Regions from separate parts of the Georgenia deserti genome, predicted to be linked through region 2. Evidence: riboswitches for the same ligand, from Rfam matches in the RefSeq annotation. Region 2 holds a riboswitch; the other holds the start of a gene.
What was found. Region 2 has a riboswitch for thiamine pyrophosphate ahead of ACFSE6_RS07730 (YkoF family thiamine/hydroxymethylpyrimidine-binding protein). Riboswitches for the same ligand answer to the same signal wherever they lie in the genome.
Positions count from the first base shown of each region.

Region 1: it holds a riboswitch for thiamine pyrophosphate, as region 2 does, so the genes downstream of both, ACFSE6_RS13060 (thiamine ABC transporter substrate-binding protein) here and ACFSE6_RS07730 (YkoF family thiamine/hydroxymethylpyrimidine-binding protein) in region 2, are expected to answer to the same signal.

Region 1 is NZ_JBHUEE010000007.1:20,816-28,445, reverse strand. Features, by position in the region: gene ACFSE6_RS13075 (alpha-D-ribose 1-methylphosphonate 5-phosphate C-P-lyase PhnJ) at 1-1,641, shown strand, start outside; gene ACFSE6_RS13070 (ATP-binding cassette domain-containing protein) at 1,669-2,424, shown strand; gene ACFSE6_RS13065 (alpha-D-ribose 1-methylphosphonate 5-triphosphate diphosphatase) at 2,421-3,662, shown strand; TPP riboswitch at 3,748-3,852, shown strand; gene ACFSE6_RS13060 (thiamine ABC transporter substrate-binding protein) at 3,897-5,021, shown strand; gene ACFSE6_RS13055 (ABC transporter permease) at 5,021-6,724, shown strand; gene ACFSE6_RS13050 (ABC transporter ATP-binding protein) at 6,718-7,630, shown strand, end outside.
Region 2 is NZ_JBHUEE010000003.1:195,076-202,705, reverse strand. Features, by position in the region: gene ACFSE6_RS07745 (ABC-F family ATP-binding cassette domain-containing protein) at 1-1,151, opposite strand, end outside; gene ACFSE6_RS07740 (RNA polymerase subunit sigma-70) at 1,318-2,367, opposite strand; gene ACFSE6_RS07735 (dihydrofolate reductase family protein) at 2,364-2,897, opposite strand; TPP riboswitch at 3,032-3,140, shown strand; gene ACFSE6_RS07730 (YkoF family thiamine/hydroxymethylpyrimidine-binding protein) at 3,191-3,910, shown strand; gene ACFSE6_RS07725 (ECF transporter S component) at 3,916-4,527, shown strand; gene ACFSE6_RS07720 (ABC transporter ATP-binding protein) at 4,524-6,332, shown strand; gene ACFSE6_RS07715 (energy-coupling factor transporter transmembrane component T family protein) at 6,329-7,180, shown strand; gene aztD (zinc metallochaperone AztD) at 7,302-7,630, opposite strand, start outside.

The DNA of each region.
Region 1 (7,630 bases), on a different contig from region 2:
GAGATGCCTGTCGCCCGTGGCTGGGGATCCGGCGGGTTGCAGGTGACCCTCGCCGTCGGCGGCAGTGACGACGTCGTCAAGGTCATCGACCAGGGCGACGAGGAGTCCGTCAACGCCGTCAACCTGCGCCGCCTCATCCGCGGCACGCTCGGATGCGGTGGCACCGCCGACACCCGCGAGGCCACCATCGTCCAGTCCCGGCACCGCATCCCCGAGGACCGGCTCCGCGCCGACCAGACCCTCGTGCTGCAGGTCCCCGTCTCGGAACCGTTGCGCGGGATCGAGAAGTCCGTCCTCGAGTGCCGGCGGATGCACGCGGAGGCCGACTACTCGCGTATGTGGGTCGGGATGTACGAGGACCTCGCGACCGGCGGGGTCATCAACGCCGGCGCCGGCTATCCCGTCATGGTCGGCGGGCGATACCTCATGGCCCCCAGCCCTATCCCGCGCTGGGACGTCCCGCGGCTCGGCCAGGACCACCTGACGGTCCTGTGCCACGGCCGCGACAAGAAGGTCTATGCCGTGCCGCCGCACACCGAGGTCGAGCCGGTTGTCTTCGACGACGTCCCCTTCGAGGTCGAGTACACCCCCGGCAGCTCGTGCGCTCTGTGCGGCTCGGCCGACACCTACCTCGTCCAGACCGCCGACGGCCGGTTCCTGTGCTCGGACGTCGAATGGTGCGCGAGAGTCCGGACCGGTGACGTCGACCCGGAGGACCACGCCACGCTGGCGCCGACCCGCTACTACCCCGACCCGGCCCGGCGAGCCTGGTCCCGCGCCGAGCACTTCGAGCCCGGCACGCTCGCCGGCCACGCCCTCACCGGCGCCGCACGGCACACGGCGACGGCGCCCGGCCAGGACTGGGCGCTGCAGGTGACGGCACTCGCCAAGACCTACCCGGGGCGCCGCGGCTCCTCCGAGGTGGTGGCCGCCCGCGGCATCAGCTTCGACGTCGCCCCGGCGGAGGCGCTCGGCATCATCGGCGAATCCGGATCCGGGAAGTCGACGGTGATGCGCTGCCTCATCGGGGAGGAGCAGGCCGGCGCCGGCGACGTGCGCCTCGCAGGCTACGACGGCGGCTGCCGCAACATTCTCGAGCTCACCGGATCCGAGCGGCGCGCACTGCGTGTGGGCCTGCTCTCGGTCGTCCACCAGGATCCCGGCCAGGGTCTCGACCTGCGTGTCTCGGCCGGTGGCAACATCGCCGACCGGCTCACCGCCGCTGGCTGGCGTTCCTACCACGACATCCGCCGCCGGGCCGCTGCCCTCCTCGACCGCGTCGAGGTCCCCCTCGCACGGATGGACGACGTCGCGGGTCAGTTCTCCGGCGGCATGCGCCAGCGCGTCCAGATCGCCAAGGCGCTGGCCACCGACCCGGACGTGCTCCTCCTGGACGAACCCACCACCGGGCTCGACGCCTCGGTCGCGGCCGGTGTGCTGGACCTGCTGCGTGAGCTGCTCGCCGAACGCAGCATCGCCGTCGTCGTGGTCAGTCACGACTTCGGCGTCATCCGGGCGTTGACCGACCGGGCGCTGGTCATGCACCGCGGCCTGGTCATCGAGCAGGGCCTGACCGACCAGCTCTTCGCCGACCCGCACGAGGCCTACACCCAGCGCCTCGTCGCCGCCGCCCGCGGCTGAGCGGGTGGCCACGGACAAGGAGACGAGATGACGACGCCGATCCTGTCGGTGACCGGACTGCACAAGACATTCACGCTGCACGCCACCGGCCGCGTGATCACTTCGCTCGACGGGGTCGCCCTGGACGTCGGCCCCGGTGAGCACGTCGCCGTCGCCGGCGCCAGCGGTGCCGGCAAGTCCAGCCTGCTGCGGTGCGTCTACCGCACCTACCTGCCGGACGCCGGCCGTGTCACGCTGCGGACCGGCTCGGGACCCGTCGAGCTGACCACGCTGCCGGACCGGCAGCTCGCCCGGCTGCGCGGCCGCGAGATCGGCTACGTCGCCCAGTTCCTCGCCGCCCCGCCGCGCACCGGTCCACTGCAGCACGTCCGCACCGCGGCACGGCGCCGCGGTCTCGAGGCCGACGCCGCCGAGGACGCCGCCGTCGGGACCCTGCGCCGGCTCGGGATCGACGAGCCGTTGTGGGCCGTCGACTGCAGCGTGCTCTCCGGTGGGGAGCGGCAACGCGTCAACCTCGCTGCCGGGATCGTCAGCCCGCCGCGCCTGCTCCTGCTCGACGAGCCCGTCTCGGCGCTCGACCCCGGTAACCGGGAGCGTGCGCTTGCGGAAATCGACACGCTCGCCCGCCGGGAGGTCAGCGTCCTCGCCGTCTATCACGACATGCGCATCATCCGGCGGCTGGCCACCCGTGCCGTCGTCATGGACCGTGGCCGGGTCCTTGCGGACGGCAGCCCGGAGACGATCCTCGCCCAGCACCACACCGCACTGGAGGAGGTCGCGTGAGCGTCGAGGCCACCACCGTCCCCGGCGCCGACCGGGCCGAGGCCTGGGCGCTCGGCGCCCCACGCCCGTCCTACCGGCTGCGGGGAGTCCGGGCCGTCCTGGCCGAGCGGATCGTCGAGAACGCCACGATCACCGTCGAGGACGGCCGCATCGAGGACGTGACCACCGGCGCGTCCGCCGGGCCCGGCGACCGCCCGGTCATCGACGGGCAGAACCTCCTGCTGCTGCCGGGCTTCGTCGACGTGCACAGCGACGCGCTCGAGACCGAGCGGACACCTCGCCCCGGCGCCGAGGTGCCGATCGAGTTCGCCATGGCCTCCTTCGAGGGACGTGCCGCAGCGGCCGGGACCACCACGATGTTCCACGGTGCCGCGTTCCAGCACCAGAACACCCGCGGCGTCGCCCGCCGTCCCGACCGCGCGCTCGACCTGTGCGGGGTGGCGGACACGACGCCGTCCTACCGCGTGGACCACCGCGTGCTGCACCGTCTCGACGTGCTCTCCGCCGCGGGGGCGACCACCCTCTCCCGGCGGATCGAGGCGCTGGGCCGTCACCGCGGCGGCGAACCGCCGGCGCTCGTCTCGCACGAGGACCACACACCCGGTCAGGGCCAGTACGCCGACCCCTCCGGCCTGCGCCGGTTCATGATCGAACGGGACGGCATGTCCCCGGACGAGGCGGACGCACGGATCGGCGCCCGAGTGCGGGCGAGCGCGGCCCTCGCCGACGTCCGCGCGGCGAACCTCGACTGGCTGTCCGGACTCGCCCGCGACGGGCTGATCCGCCTCGTCGGACACGATCCCGATTCTCCGGAGGCGGTCGACGCCCTGGCAGCCCGGGGCGGGGCCGTGGCCGAGTTCCCGACGACCCTCGCCGCCGCCGAGCGTGCCCGCGACCGCGGCCTGCACGTCGTGGCCGGTGCCCCCAACGTGCTGCGCGGGAGTTCGCACTCCGGCAACGTTTCCGCGCGCGAACTCGTCTCCCGCGGCGTCGTCGACGCCCTGGCGTCGGACTACCTGCCCACGGCGCTGCTCGCCGCGGTGACGCTGCTGGCCCGCGACGGCATCGTCGACCTGCCCCGCGCCGTCGGCCTCATCACCTCCGGCCCCGCGCGCGTGGCCGGGTTGACCGACCGCGGCGTCATCGCGCCCGGGATGCGCGCCGACCTGGCGCTGGTCGACGACACCGGGCACTGGCCCTACGCCGTCGCCACGCTCCGGGCAGGAGCCGCCACCTGACGGCGCGGCCGCCTCACGGGCGGCCGGCATGACGGGTCAGGACCTCACGGCCGCCACGCCGCATCCTCCCGCGGTGTTACTGTCGGCAGCACGACAGGGGAGCGCCACCGGGCGCTGAGAGTGCGGACCTCCGCAGACCCTCGAACCTGCACCGGTTAGCACCGGCGAAGGGAGTCGGGACGTCTCTCCCTGCGAGCGCGCTCGCAGGCCCTCCTGCACCACGGGAGGAACGCCATGGCCCACACCGCCACGCGGCTCGTCCGCACCGGCGTCGTCGCCGTCGCCACGTTGGCCCTCACGGCCTGCACCCTCACCGGCAACGGGGACGAGACCGCCGGCGACGGAACCGACAGCGCCCCGGCGGGCGAGGACAGCTCCGCCGCGGACACCGAGGACGGCGGGGACTCCGGCGGCACCCTCACCGTCGTCACCCACGACTCCTTCGCGCTGAGCGAGGAGCTCCTGTCCGGGTTCGAGGCCGAGACCGGCTACACGCTCGAGACCGTCGCCCCGGGTGACGCGGGCGCCCTGGTCAACCAGCTCGTGCTCACGGCCGACTCCCCGCTGGGCGACGTCGTCTACGGGATCGACAACGCTTTCGCCGCCCGAGCGGTCGGCGCCGACGTCCTCGCGCCGTACACCCCGGCGGACCAGCCGGCCTCCGCCGACGCCTACGACCTCGGCGACACCCTCACGCCCGTGGACATGGGCGATGTCTGCCTCAACGTGGATCACCGGTGGTTCGCCGAGCACGACGTCCCCGAGCCGCAGACCTTCGCGGACCTGACCGAGGAGGACTACCGCGACCTGACGGTGGTGACCAACCCGGCCACCTCCTCACCGGGACTGGCCCTTCTGCTCGCCACCGTCGACGAGTTCGGCGAGGACGGCTGGCAGGACTACTGGCGCGACCTCGATGCCAACGGTCTCAAGGTCGTCGACTCCTGGTCCGACGCCTACTACGTCGACTTCTCCGGCTCCGAGGGGGCGGGCGAGCGCCCGATCGTGCTCTCCTACGCCTCCTCACCCGCGGCCGAGGTCCCCGAGTCCGGCGGCGAGCCCCGCACCGGTGCGCTGCTGTCCACCTGCTTCCGGCAGGTCGAGTACGCCGGTGTCCTCGCGGGTGCCGAGAATCCCCAGGGGGCGCGCGCCTTCGTGGACTTCTTGGTCTCCACGCCGGTCCAGGAGGACATCCCCGGCCAGATGTACATGTACCCCGTCGACGACTCGGTCGACCTGCCGCAGGCCTGGCGGCAGCACGCGCCGCTGGCCGAGGAACCCCGCGCCGTCGACCCGGCCACGGTCGACGCCAACCGCGAGGACTGGATCGCCGCGTGGCGGGAGATCGTGGTCGGCTGATGGCCGTGGTCACCGGCCGGCCGCTGCCGGATCGGACGTTCTCTCGGGGCGGGGCGGCGGCGCTGTTCTGGGTGGTCGCCGCCGCCGTCCCGCTCGTCTTCCTCGGCACCTTCTTCGCCTGGCCCGTGCTGACCCTGCTCGCTCGCGGCGTTATGACCGACGGCGCACTCGACCTCTCCGGTTTCGCCGACGTGCTCTCCCGCGACCGGACCTGGCGCGTCATCGGGATGACCCTGGCCCAGTCGGCGGTCGGCACCGCGGTCGCCGTGGTGCTGGGCGTGCCCGGCGCGTACGTGCTCTACCGGTGCCGGTTCCGCGGCCAGGGACTGGTCCGGGCCTTCGTGACCGTGCCGTTCGTGCTGCCCACCGTCGTCGTCGGCGTCGCGTTCCGCGCCCTCCTGACCGACGGCGGCCCGCTGGGGTTCCTCGGCCTCGACGGGACCTTCACCGCCGTCGTCCTCGCCCTGGTGTTCTTCAACTACGCGGTCGTGGTCCGCACCGTGGGAGCGCTGTGGTCCAGGCTCGACCCCAGGCTCGAGCAGGCCGCGCGCGCGCTGGGTGCCGGGCCGGTGCGCGCCTTCGTGACCGTCACCCTGCCGGCGCTCGGGCCGGCGATCGCCTCGGCCGCCTCCGTGGTGTTCCTGTTCTGTGCGACGGCGTTCGGCGTCGTCATGGTGCTGGGCGGTGTCGACTACGGCACCGTGGAGACTGAGATCTGGGTCCAGACCACCCAGTTCCTCGACCTACGGGCCGCCGCGGTGCTGTCCGTTGTCCAGGTGGCCGTGGTGACGCTCGCGCTCGCGGCCGCCGCGGCGAGCCGGCGCCGACAGGAACGGGCGCTGCGGCTGCAGACCGACAGCCTCGTCCGGCAGCCGCTGCGGTTGCGGCCCGGTGCCGACCTGCTGCCGGCCGTCGTCACCGCGGCGGTGGTGCTCGGACTCCTCGTGACCCCGCTCGCCGGGCTCCTCGTGCGATCGTTGCGCACGCCCGCCGGCTGGTCGCTGGACAACTACATCGCCCTCGGCACCACCGGAGGAGCGAACGCCCTGACCGTCACCGTCTGGGAGGCGACGGCGAACTCGTTGCGCGCCGCCGTCGACGCCACCGTGCTCGCGGTCGTCGTCGGCACCCTCGTCGCCCTCATCGCGTCCCGCCGCCCCCGCGGCCGTACCGCCAAACGCGCGGTGGGGCTCGTCGACGCGCTGTTCATGCTGCCGCTCGGCGTGTCCGCGGTCACCGTGGGGTTCGGGTTCCTCCTCACCCTGGACACGCCGCCACTGGACCTGCGCACCTCGCCGATCCTGGTCCCGATCGCTCAGGCGGTGGTCGCGATCCCGCTCGTCGTGCGCAGCGTGCTCCCCGTCCTGCGTGCCGTCGATCCGAGGCTCCGGCAGGCGGCGGCCACGCTCGGCGCCACGCCCGGACGGGTGCTCGCCACCGTCGACGGCCCGTTCCTCGTCCGTGCCCTCGGCCTGGCCGTCGGGTTCGCGTTCGCCGTCTCCCTGGGCGAGTTCGGGGCGACGTCGTTCCTCGCCCGGCCGGACCGGCCCACCCTGCCGGTGGTCATCTTCCGGCTCATCGGGCGGCCCGGGGCGGAGAACTACGGCATAGCGCTCGCCGCCGCCGTCGTGCTGGCCACGCTGACCGCCACCGTCATGGGACTCGCCGAGCGGCTGCGGACCAGGGAGGCGACCGGATGGTGACCCGCGCGGGTGGGCTGGCCGTCCACGACCTCACGGTCCGGTACGGGCCGACGACGGCGGCCCGCCGGGTGACCTTCGACCTCGCCGAAGGCGAGGTGCTGGCGCTCGTCGGACCGTCCGGCTCCGGGAAGTCCTCGTTGCTCCGCGCCGTCGCCGGACTCGAGCCCGCCGCCGAGGGCGCCGTGCGCTGGGACGGCCAGGACCTCGCGGACGTGCCCGTCCACCGCCGCGGCGTCGGCCTGCTGTTCCAGGACGGGCAGCTCTTCCCGCACCGGTCGGTGGCGGGCAACGTCGGTTACGGGCTGACGGGGCTCTCCCGCCGCGCGCGGGCGTCCCGGGTGAACGAGCTGCTCGACCTCGTCGGCCTTCCCGGGTACGGCCCGCGCGCCGTCGGCACGCTCTCCGGCGGCCAGGCGCAGCGGGTGGCCCTGGCGCGTTCCCTGGCCCCCGAACCACGGCTGCTGCTGCTCGACGAGCCGCTCTCCGCGCTCGACCGGGCGCTGCGTGAGCGACTCACCGGCGAGCTGCGCCGCATCCTGCGCGTCTCCGGCACCACCGCCCTGTACGTCACCCACGACCATGACGAGGCCTTCACGGTGGCCGATCGGGTCGCCGTGCTCCTCGACGGGCACCTGGCCCAGGTCGACACGCCGGCCCAGCTCTGGCGCCGTCCGGTGAGCCGGGAGGTGGCCGCGTTCCTCGGGTACGGCCCGTTCCTGCCTGCGGAGATCTGGGACGGCCTCGCCCGGATGGTCCTCGGTGACGTCCCGCTCCCGGCCGGCGCGAGTACGCCTCCGGCCGGGACGGCCACCGGGCGGGCGACCTCGCAGCTGCTGGTCGGGCTCGGTCCGGATGCCCTGCAGCTCGGCGGAGAGCTCGCGGTCCCCGTGCTGGCCCGCCGATTCG
Region 2 (7,630 bases):
GGGAGCAGCCCCTCGGGTGCCGGCGCGCCGATCAGCCGGCGCAGCAGCGTGGTCTTGCCGCCGCCGTTGGGTCCGGTGAGCGCCACGACCTCGAGACCTTGGACGACCCACGACCGCACGCCGTCGCCCACCGTCGCGATCTGCCGGCCCGCAGGCACGCCCGGGTCGGGCAGGTCGATCGTGACCGACGTGTCCTCGCGGACTCGGCGCTCGGCCGCCTCCAACGCGGACCGCGCGGCGGACTCCTTCTGCCGCACCTCCCCGCGAAGCTTGCCCGCTGAGACCTGGGCCTCACGGTCCCGCAGCTTCATGATGATGCGCGGCCGGCGTTTGTTCTCGTAGTCCGTTCTCGCATACCGCTGCCGTCGGGCCAGCTTCGTCTCGGCCTCGATCCGTTGCCGCTTCTCCTTCCGCAGGGCCTTGGCGGCGTCCCGCTCGGCCTGCGCCGCCGCGGCCTGTTCGGTCTCGAGCCAGGAACGCCAGGCCGAGTACGGCCCGCCGAAGACGGTCAGCTCGTTGTCGTAAAGCTCGACCGTCTCATCCATCAGGTCGAGCAGCGTGACATCGTGACTGACGACCACGAGCGCTCCGCGCCATGTGCGCACCATGCCGTAGAGGCGCTCGCGCGAGTCGCGATCGAGGTTGTTCGTCGGCTCGTCCAACAGCGTGAGGGGCGCGCGCCGCAGCCGCATGCCGGTGACGGCCGCCAGCACCACCTCGCCACCGGAGAGCGTCCCGACGGCGCGGTCCAGCGCGTCCTCGGGCAGTCCGGCCTCGGCCAGCGCCGCCCGGGCACGGGCCTCGATGTCCCAGTGGTCCCCGACGGCGTCGAAGAGCGCCGGGTCGACCTCACCGGATTCGATGGCACGGACCGCGGCGAGCGGTGCGGCGATCCCGAGCAGCTCCGGCACCGGCCGGGTCACGTCCAGGGTCAGTGTTTGGGGCAGGTAGGCCACGGCCCCGTCCCGGCAGACGTGTCCGGACGTCGGCGTGAGTTCGCCGGCGGCCAGCCGCAGCAGCGTGGTCTTGCCCGAGCCGTTCCGGCCCACCAGTCCGGTGCGGCGGTGGCCGAAACTCCCGCTCACGTCGGTCAGCGCAGGGGTACCGTCCGGCCAGCGGAACGAGACGCGGTCGAAGGTCAACGTAGACATAGGAGTCCTTCCGGTGTGTGCGGAGCACTGACACCGGGCGCGACCGAGAAGTCGGTGCGCGGGACTGCAGCCCTGAGGTGGGGCGTCGCCGGGTCAGCGCGTGGGCGCGGCAGCGAACGCAAGCTCCACCGGTCACTCCAGACCTCGACAACAGGGCGCTCGCACATTAACGGGGACGTGACGCCTGGCGCCACCCCATTTTTGGCGGGATCGGCGGCAGGCCGAGCCTGGCGAACAACTCCGCACCGAAGGTCGAGATCTCCAGGACGCGTCCGTCCCGGACACGCAAAGCGTTCAGGGAGAACGTCTCCCATTCGCGTGCCCCCCGCCCGCGGATCCACGAGGCGATCCCGACGTCGCCGTTCAGGGCCACCGGCCGCAGGATCATCTCGGGTGCGTCGTCGGTGTGCAGAATCGGTGCCCACCCGTCGAGGACAGTGTCCACACCGCCGTACCAGACGACGTCGTCGGTCATGTTCCCGCCCGCCCACGGGGCGTGACTGACCTGGACCTCGGTGTGCAGCAGCCGGGCGATGCGTGCGTCGTCGGCCGACTCGATCGCCGCGATGTACTCCTCCACCAGCGGTCCGGCACGCTCGCCGGCGTCCCATCGGTCCGGATCGACCCCGAGCACGTCCCGCATCCTCGCGCGGGCACGCTGCACGGCGCTGTTGACCGCCGCCGGTGATGTCTCCAGCGTCTCGGCACACCGGTGCACCGGCCAGTCGAGTCCGTCCCGCAACAACAAGGCCACACGCTGGCGTGGCGGGAGGAACTGGACCGCGGCGACGAAGGTGAGGCGGACGGTCTCACGCGCGAGCGTCCGGTCCTCGGGTCCGGGCGCCCGCTCCGCAGTGCCGGCGGCCAGGCCGACCGCCTCATCCGTGTAGGGCTGCAGCCACGGAACGGCTACCTGGGCCGGGACGCTCGGGAAGTCCGACGCCGGGACGTGGGGACGGCGTTCCCGCGCCCGGCGCCGTAGATGGTCGAGGCAGGCGTGGGACGCGATCTGGTACAGCCAGGTGGTCAGGGACGAGTTGCCTCGATAGGTCTGCCAACCACGCCAGGCCCGTAACGCCGTCTCCTGAGTGAGGTCGTCGGCGTCGTCGAGGTTGCCGACCATCTGGTAGCAGTGCAGCCTCAGCCGCGGCCGTTGCCGGGCGAGTTCGGCCTCGAGCGCCTCGCGGCGCCCCGTCTTCTTCCCGGGGCCTGTCACGCCGACCTCCGGTAGGTCAGGTGCATCACGCCGTGCGGCAGCTCGCGAGCAGCTCCGAGGACCAATCGCGATTGGCCGACGCCGGCGTCGAAGAGCCGCTCACCCGTGCCGAGAACGACCGGGTCGAGATAGAACTGCATCTCGTCGACGGCGTCGATGGACAGGAGTGCCCGGGTCAGGCGGGTGGCGCCGTACACGCCGACCGTCAGGCCACGGCGCTCGACCTCGGCGACGGCGGTGCGCGCGTCGGCGGCGATGACCTCGGCCGGTTGGTAGCCGACTTCGGCGGTCGAGGACACCACGAACTTGTGCAGGCTGTTCGTCTCGTCGGCCAACGGGACCTCCCCGTCCTGGTGTGGCCAGTAGGCGGCGAACTCGTCGTATGTGCGCCGTCCGATGAGGTGGCCGTCGAGGCGAGCCAGCTGGCTGCGCATGACGTCGTACTGCTCGTCCGACGCGAAGGACGCGTGCCAGTCTTCCGGAGCCTGGACCACGCCGTCGAGCGTGATGAAGTGACTGGTGAGGATCATCGATCCGACCTTTCTCGTGGGGGCCGCCGTTCGGCCCGTCACAGTGATAGACGTCCGAGCGGTGGGTCAGTCATCGGTGCGCCGGTCCGGGATCCGAGCCGTGTGGACAGTCGCCTGCCGTGTGGCTAAGTTCGACGTGACCCCCGGGGAGCGCCGAGAAGGCGCTGAGAGTGCGGAACGTCCGCAGACCCGTACACCTGATCCGGTTCGCACCGGCGTAGGGAGCAGGGCACCCGCCGTCGCCTGCGACGGCGAGTCTCGACGTACCCGCGGGCCCGAGAAGAGGGACCGTGATGACCACACAGACTGACGCGACGCCACCGACCGAACCGACCGCGCCGTCGGACCGGTCCTCGAGCGTGTCGACCACCCGTGGCCGCCGGCCGGGAGCTACCCCGGCCGAGCTCGGGATCGGCATGAGGTTCAGCATCCATCCGCACACCGATGCCTTCGTCGACGTCATCCTCGGTGCGCTGGCCGACGTCGAGGAGGCCGGGTTGGCCCACGGCCTCGTCCTGGAGACCGATGAGGTCAGCACCTATGTCGGTGCGCAAGAGGCGCCGGCCGAGCAGCGACTCGCGGACTACCTGACCGCCGTCCTCGCCGCCGCCTCGCGCCGGTCCGGCGGCGGGCACGTGGTGGCGCACGCGCTGTTCTCGCGGGGCTGCCCCGGCGAGCTGGCGTGTGACCTGTCCGTGACCGGCCTGCCGGACCCGGCGCCCGTCGAGCTCGAAGCGACCGGCATCGCGGCCGCTGCACAGTGGTCGCTGTACCCGCTGCTCGACGGTGGCGACCCGGACGACCACATGACCCACATCGAGGAGGCCATCGCCGCGGCGCACCGGCGAGGGACCGGCGCGAGCCCGAACCACTACGCGACCAAGCTCACCGGTGACGTCTCCGAGGTGGTCGCGACGGCGGTCGACGCCTGGTCGCAAGTCGGCGCACACGTCCCGCACGTGGTCACGCACCTGACGATCTCGGTGGGCTCGCCCTCGCAGGCGGAGGGCTGACGGCGATGCGCACCGACACCTCCGGCCCGCGTCTGTCCCGGCGTCCGGCCTGGACCATGCGCGACCTCGTGCTCATGGTCGTCCTCGGCGTCGTCTTCGGGTTCGTCTACTGGGTGCTCGTCCAGGCCTGGAACGGTCTGGCGGTCCTCATGGGGCCCGCTGGCGATCTCTCCCAGCATCTCCTGCTCGGTGGCTGGTTGCTCGTCGCCCCGATCGCGATCGCGATCATCCGGCGCCCCGGTGCCGGCATCGCCGCCGAGATCCTCGCCTCGGTGATCGAGGTGGTCTTCCTCGGCTCGCCCGTCGGGCCCACGCTCATCATCTCTGCGGCGATCCAGGGCTTCGGCAGCGAACTCGCCTTCGCTCTGACCCGCTACCGGCGCTACGGCTGGGGCGTCTTCGCCCTCTCCGGCCTCCTCGGCGCGGGCCTGGTCTTCTTCTTCACCGCGTTCCGCTCCGGGTGGTACGGGCAGGACATCTTCGCCCTGCGACTGGTGATGCAGTGCGTCTCCGGCGTCGTCCTCGGCGGCCTGCTCGCCAAGGTGATCGTCGACGCGCTGGCCCGGACCGGCGTCGTCGACAACTTCGCCATCGGGCGCGCCGCCGCGCGGTCATGAGGACCACGCCACCGCCTGACGTCGTCGACCTGGTCGGCGTCACGGTCTCCTTCCCGCGGCGGGACGAGCCGGTCCTGACCGACCTCACCCTGCGGCTCAGCCCGGGCGAGCAGGTGGTGATTCTCGGTGCGTCGGGTTCCGGCAAGTCCACGCTGGTGCACACGATCACCGGGGTCGTTCCGCACACCGTCCACGCTGAGCTCGCCGGCGAGGTGACCGTGGCCGGGACGACGACGGAGGAGACCACCGTGGTCGAACGCTCCCGGCACCTGGGCATGGTCGCCCAGGACCCCTCCTCGTCCGTGTGCCTGCCCGTGGTCGAGCAGGAGCTCGCCCTGCCGTTGGAGAACCACGCGGTCGAGCCGGCGGCGATCGACGGGCGGATCGGCGCGGCGCTCCAGGCGGCCGGCGCCGCGCACCTGCGCACGCGCGCCACCGCAGCCCTCTCCGGCGGGGAGTCCCAGCGTGTCGCGCTCGCGGCCGCACTGGTCACCGAACCGGACGTCCTACTGCTGGACGAACCGACCTCGATGCTCGATCCCGACGGCGTCGCGGCAGTCCGCGAGGCACTCGGCCGGGCTGTGGAGACCTACCGGCCGGCCGTGATGCTGGTCGAGCACCGGCTGGACGAATGGGCCGGGGGCGCGGGCACCACGGGTCTGCCCGGCCGCGCGCTGGCGCTCGACGAGACCGGACGGGTCATCGCCGACGGGCCGACCGACGTTGTGCTGCGCGACTGTGCGAGGGACCTGCACGCCGCGGGATGCTGGCTACCGCTGGACGCCGAGCTGCAGGCGCTGACCGGTGCCGACGGCGGGCTCGCCCACCCCGAGAACGTCGCCTACCTGGACTCGCTGGTGACCTCCCCCGGTCCGCGACTCGTCAATGATGTGCCGACTCGTCAATCCTGTGCAGGACCTGACGTGTCACCGCACGGGGCGAACCGCGCTCCAGCGGGAGCGCATGGCGACGCTTCAGCGGGAGCGCCTGGCGTGCCGCTGCTGGCCGCCCGGGACCTCGCCGTCGCACGTCCGTCGCCGCGACGACGCCGGAAGGATCCCCGGCCGCCGGCGCTGCTCACCGGGGTCGACCTCGAGGTGCACGCCCGTGAGGTGGTCGCGATCCTCGGCGCGAACGGCGTCGGGAAGTCGACGCTGCTGCTCACGCTCGCCGGCCTCCTGCCGCCACGGTCGGGCACGGTCGACGGGCCACGGCCCGGCATGGTGTTCCAGAACGCCGAGCACCAGTTCGTCGCGAACACCGTGCGTGGCGAGATCGCGCACGGGCTGACGACCGGCACCGACGAGGACACGGACCGGATCGTCGAGCGCCAGCTGCGCCGGCACCGCCTCACCCACCTGGCGGACCAGAACCCCTTCCGCCTCTCCGGCGGGGAGAAACGGCGCCTGAGCCTGGCCGCCATGCTCGCGCACGACCGCCCGGTCCTGCTCGCCGACGAGCCCACGCTCGGCCTCGACCGCCGCGACACGATCGCCACCGCGGCCACGCTCCGCGAGGTCGCCGGCAGCGGCGGCGCCGTCGTCCTGGTCAGTCACGACCTGCGAACAGTCGCCGGGCTTGCGACCCGCGTCGTCCTCCTCGGGCCCGGCGGCCTGCTCGCCGACGGCACCACGGCCGAGGTCCTCGGCGATGAGACGGCCCTTGCCCGCGCCGGCCTGCGGCTCCCGGCGCTGGTGTCCTGGCTGGTCAGCCACCACCCGCATCGACTCAGGACCGTGTTGACCCGACTCGACGATGCGGTGCCCCGCCGAGAGCAGCCGATGACGCCTTCGGTGCGGCGATGAGCGCCGAGACAGGTGCCACCTCGATCCACGTCGACTCACCGCTGGCGCGTCGCAACCCGGCCGTCAAGCTCGGCCTGCTGACCGCGGTCTCCCTGGTGGCGGTCTTCCTGCTGGACCCGGTCACGCCCGCCGTGCTCTACGTCCTCGCGCTGGCGGCCGTGGCCGCATCGGTCCGGGCGCCCGCGCGGACCCTGGCGCTGGCGCACATCCCGTTCGCGCTTTTCGCCGTCGGCATCCTCGTGGTGAACGTGCTGACCCGCCCCGGGACGGTGCTGTGGCAGGCCGGACCGCTGCGCGTGACGGCCGAGGGTCTCGAGATCGGCGCCGCGCTCGCGATCCGCACGTTGCTCATCGGCGTGCTCGCCGTCGGGTTCCTGCTCTCCACCGACGGCGTCGCCCTCATGACGAGCCTGCACCAGAACGTCCGCCTCGGCCCGCGCCTGACGTACGCCGTCCTGGCCGGTTATCGCATGCTGCAGGAGATGCCCCGTGAGTGGGCGACCATCCGGGCGGCGCACGCCGTCCGAACGGGCGAAGGTCGTGGCGCACGGGTCCCCGGCCACCGCGAAGACCCCGGCAACCGCGGTGCCCCTGTCCCACGCGGCCCGCGGCACCTGGCCGGGGTGGTCTTCGCGCTGCTCGTGGTCTCGGTGCGCAAGGGCGAACGGATGGCGCAGGCGCTGGAGGCCCGCGGCCTCGGCCTCAGCCCGCGATCCACCTGGCGGCCGGTGCGGGTGACGCGGGCCGACTGGCTGATGGTGGCCACGGCCGCCGCCGTCGTGGCGGCGGTGATCGGGGCCAGTGCGTGGCTCGGCCAGCTCGACGGGCCAGCGGTGCTGTTCGGGTGATGCCCGCGGGCCGCGCCGCCCGGAAGAGTCCCGCACGACGCGATCGAGCCCCCGGTGTGCTCTGTGCAGCGCAACCGGGGGCTCGATGGAGCGTCAGGTCCTCAGGTCTCGACCGTCCGGATCAGTGGTCGTGGTCCTCCTCGGCGTGGTCTTCCTCGCCGTGGTCGTGCCCCTCGTGACCCTCCTCGCCGTGGTCGTGCCCCTCGTGGCCGCCGTCCTCACCGTGCTCCTCGGGCGGGAACCCGGTGCTCACGGCGAGCTCGTCAGGCGTGTGTGGGAGGTCGTAGCTCTGCACCACCTCGCCGGCGCTGAGGTCGACGGCGTGGACCTGGTCGGTCGCCGGCTCGGTGACGTAGGCGATGGAGTCGGCGACCCGGACGGCCGGGCGAGCCTCCTGCCACTCCACCGGCTCCTCCCACTCCTCGACGACCGGGATGGAGGCGGTCTCCT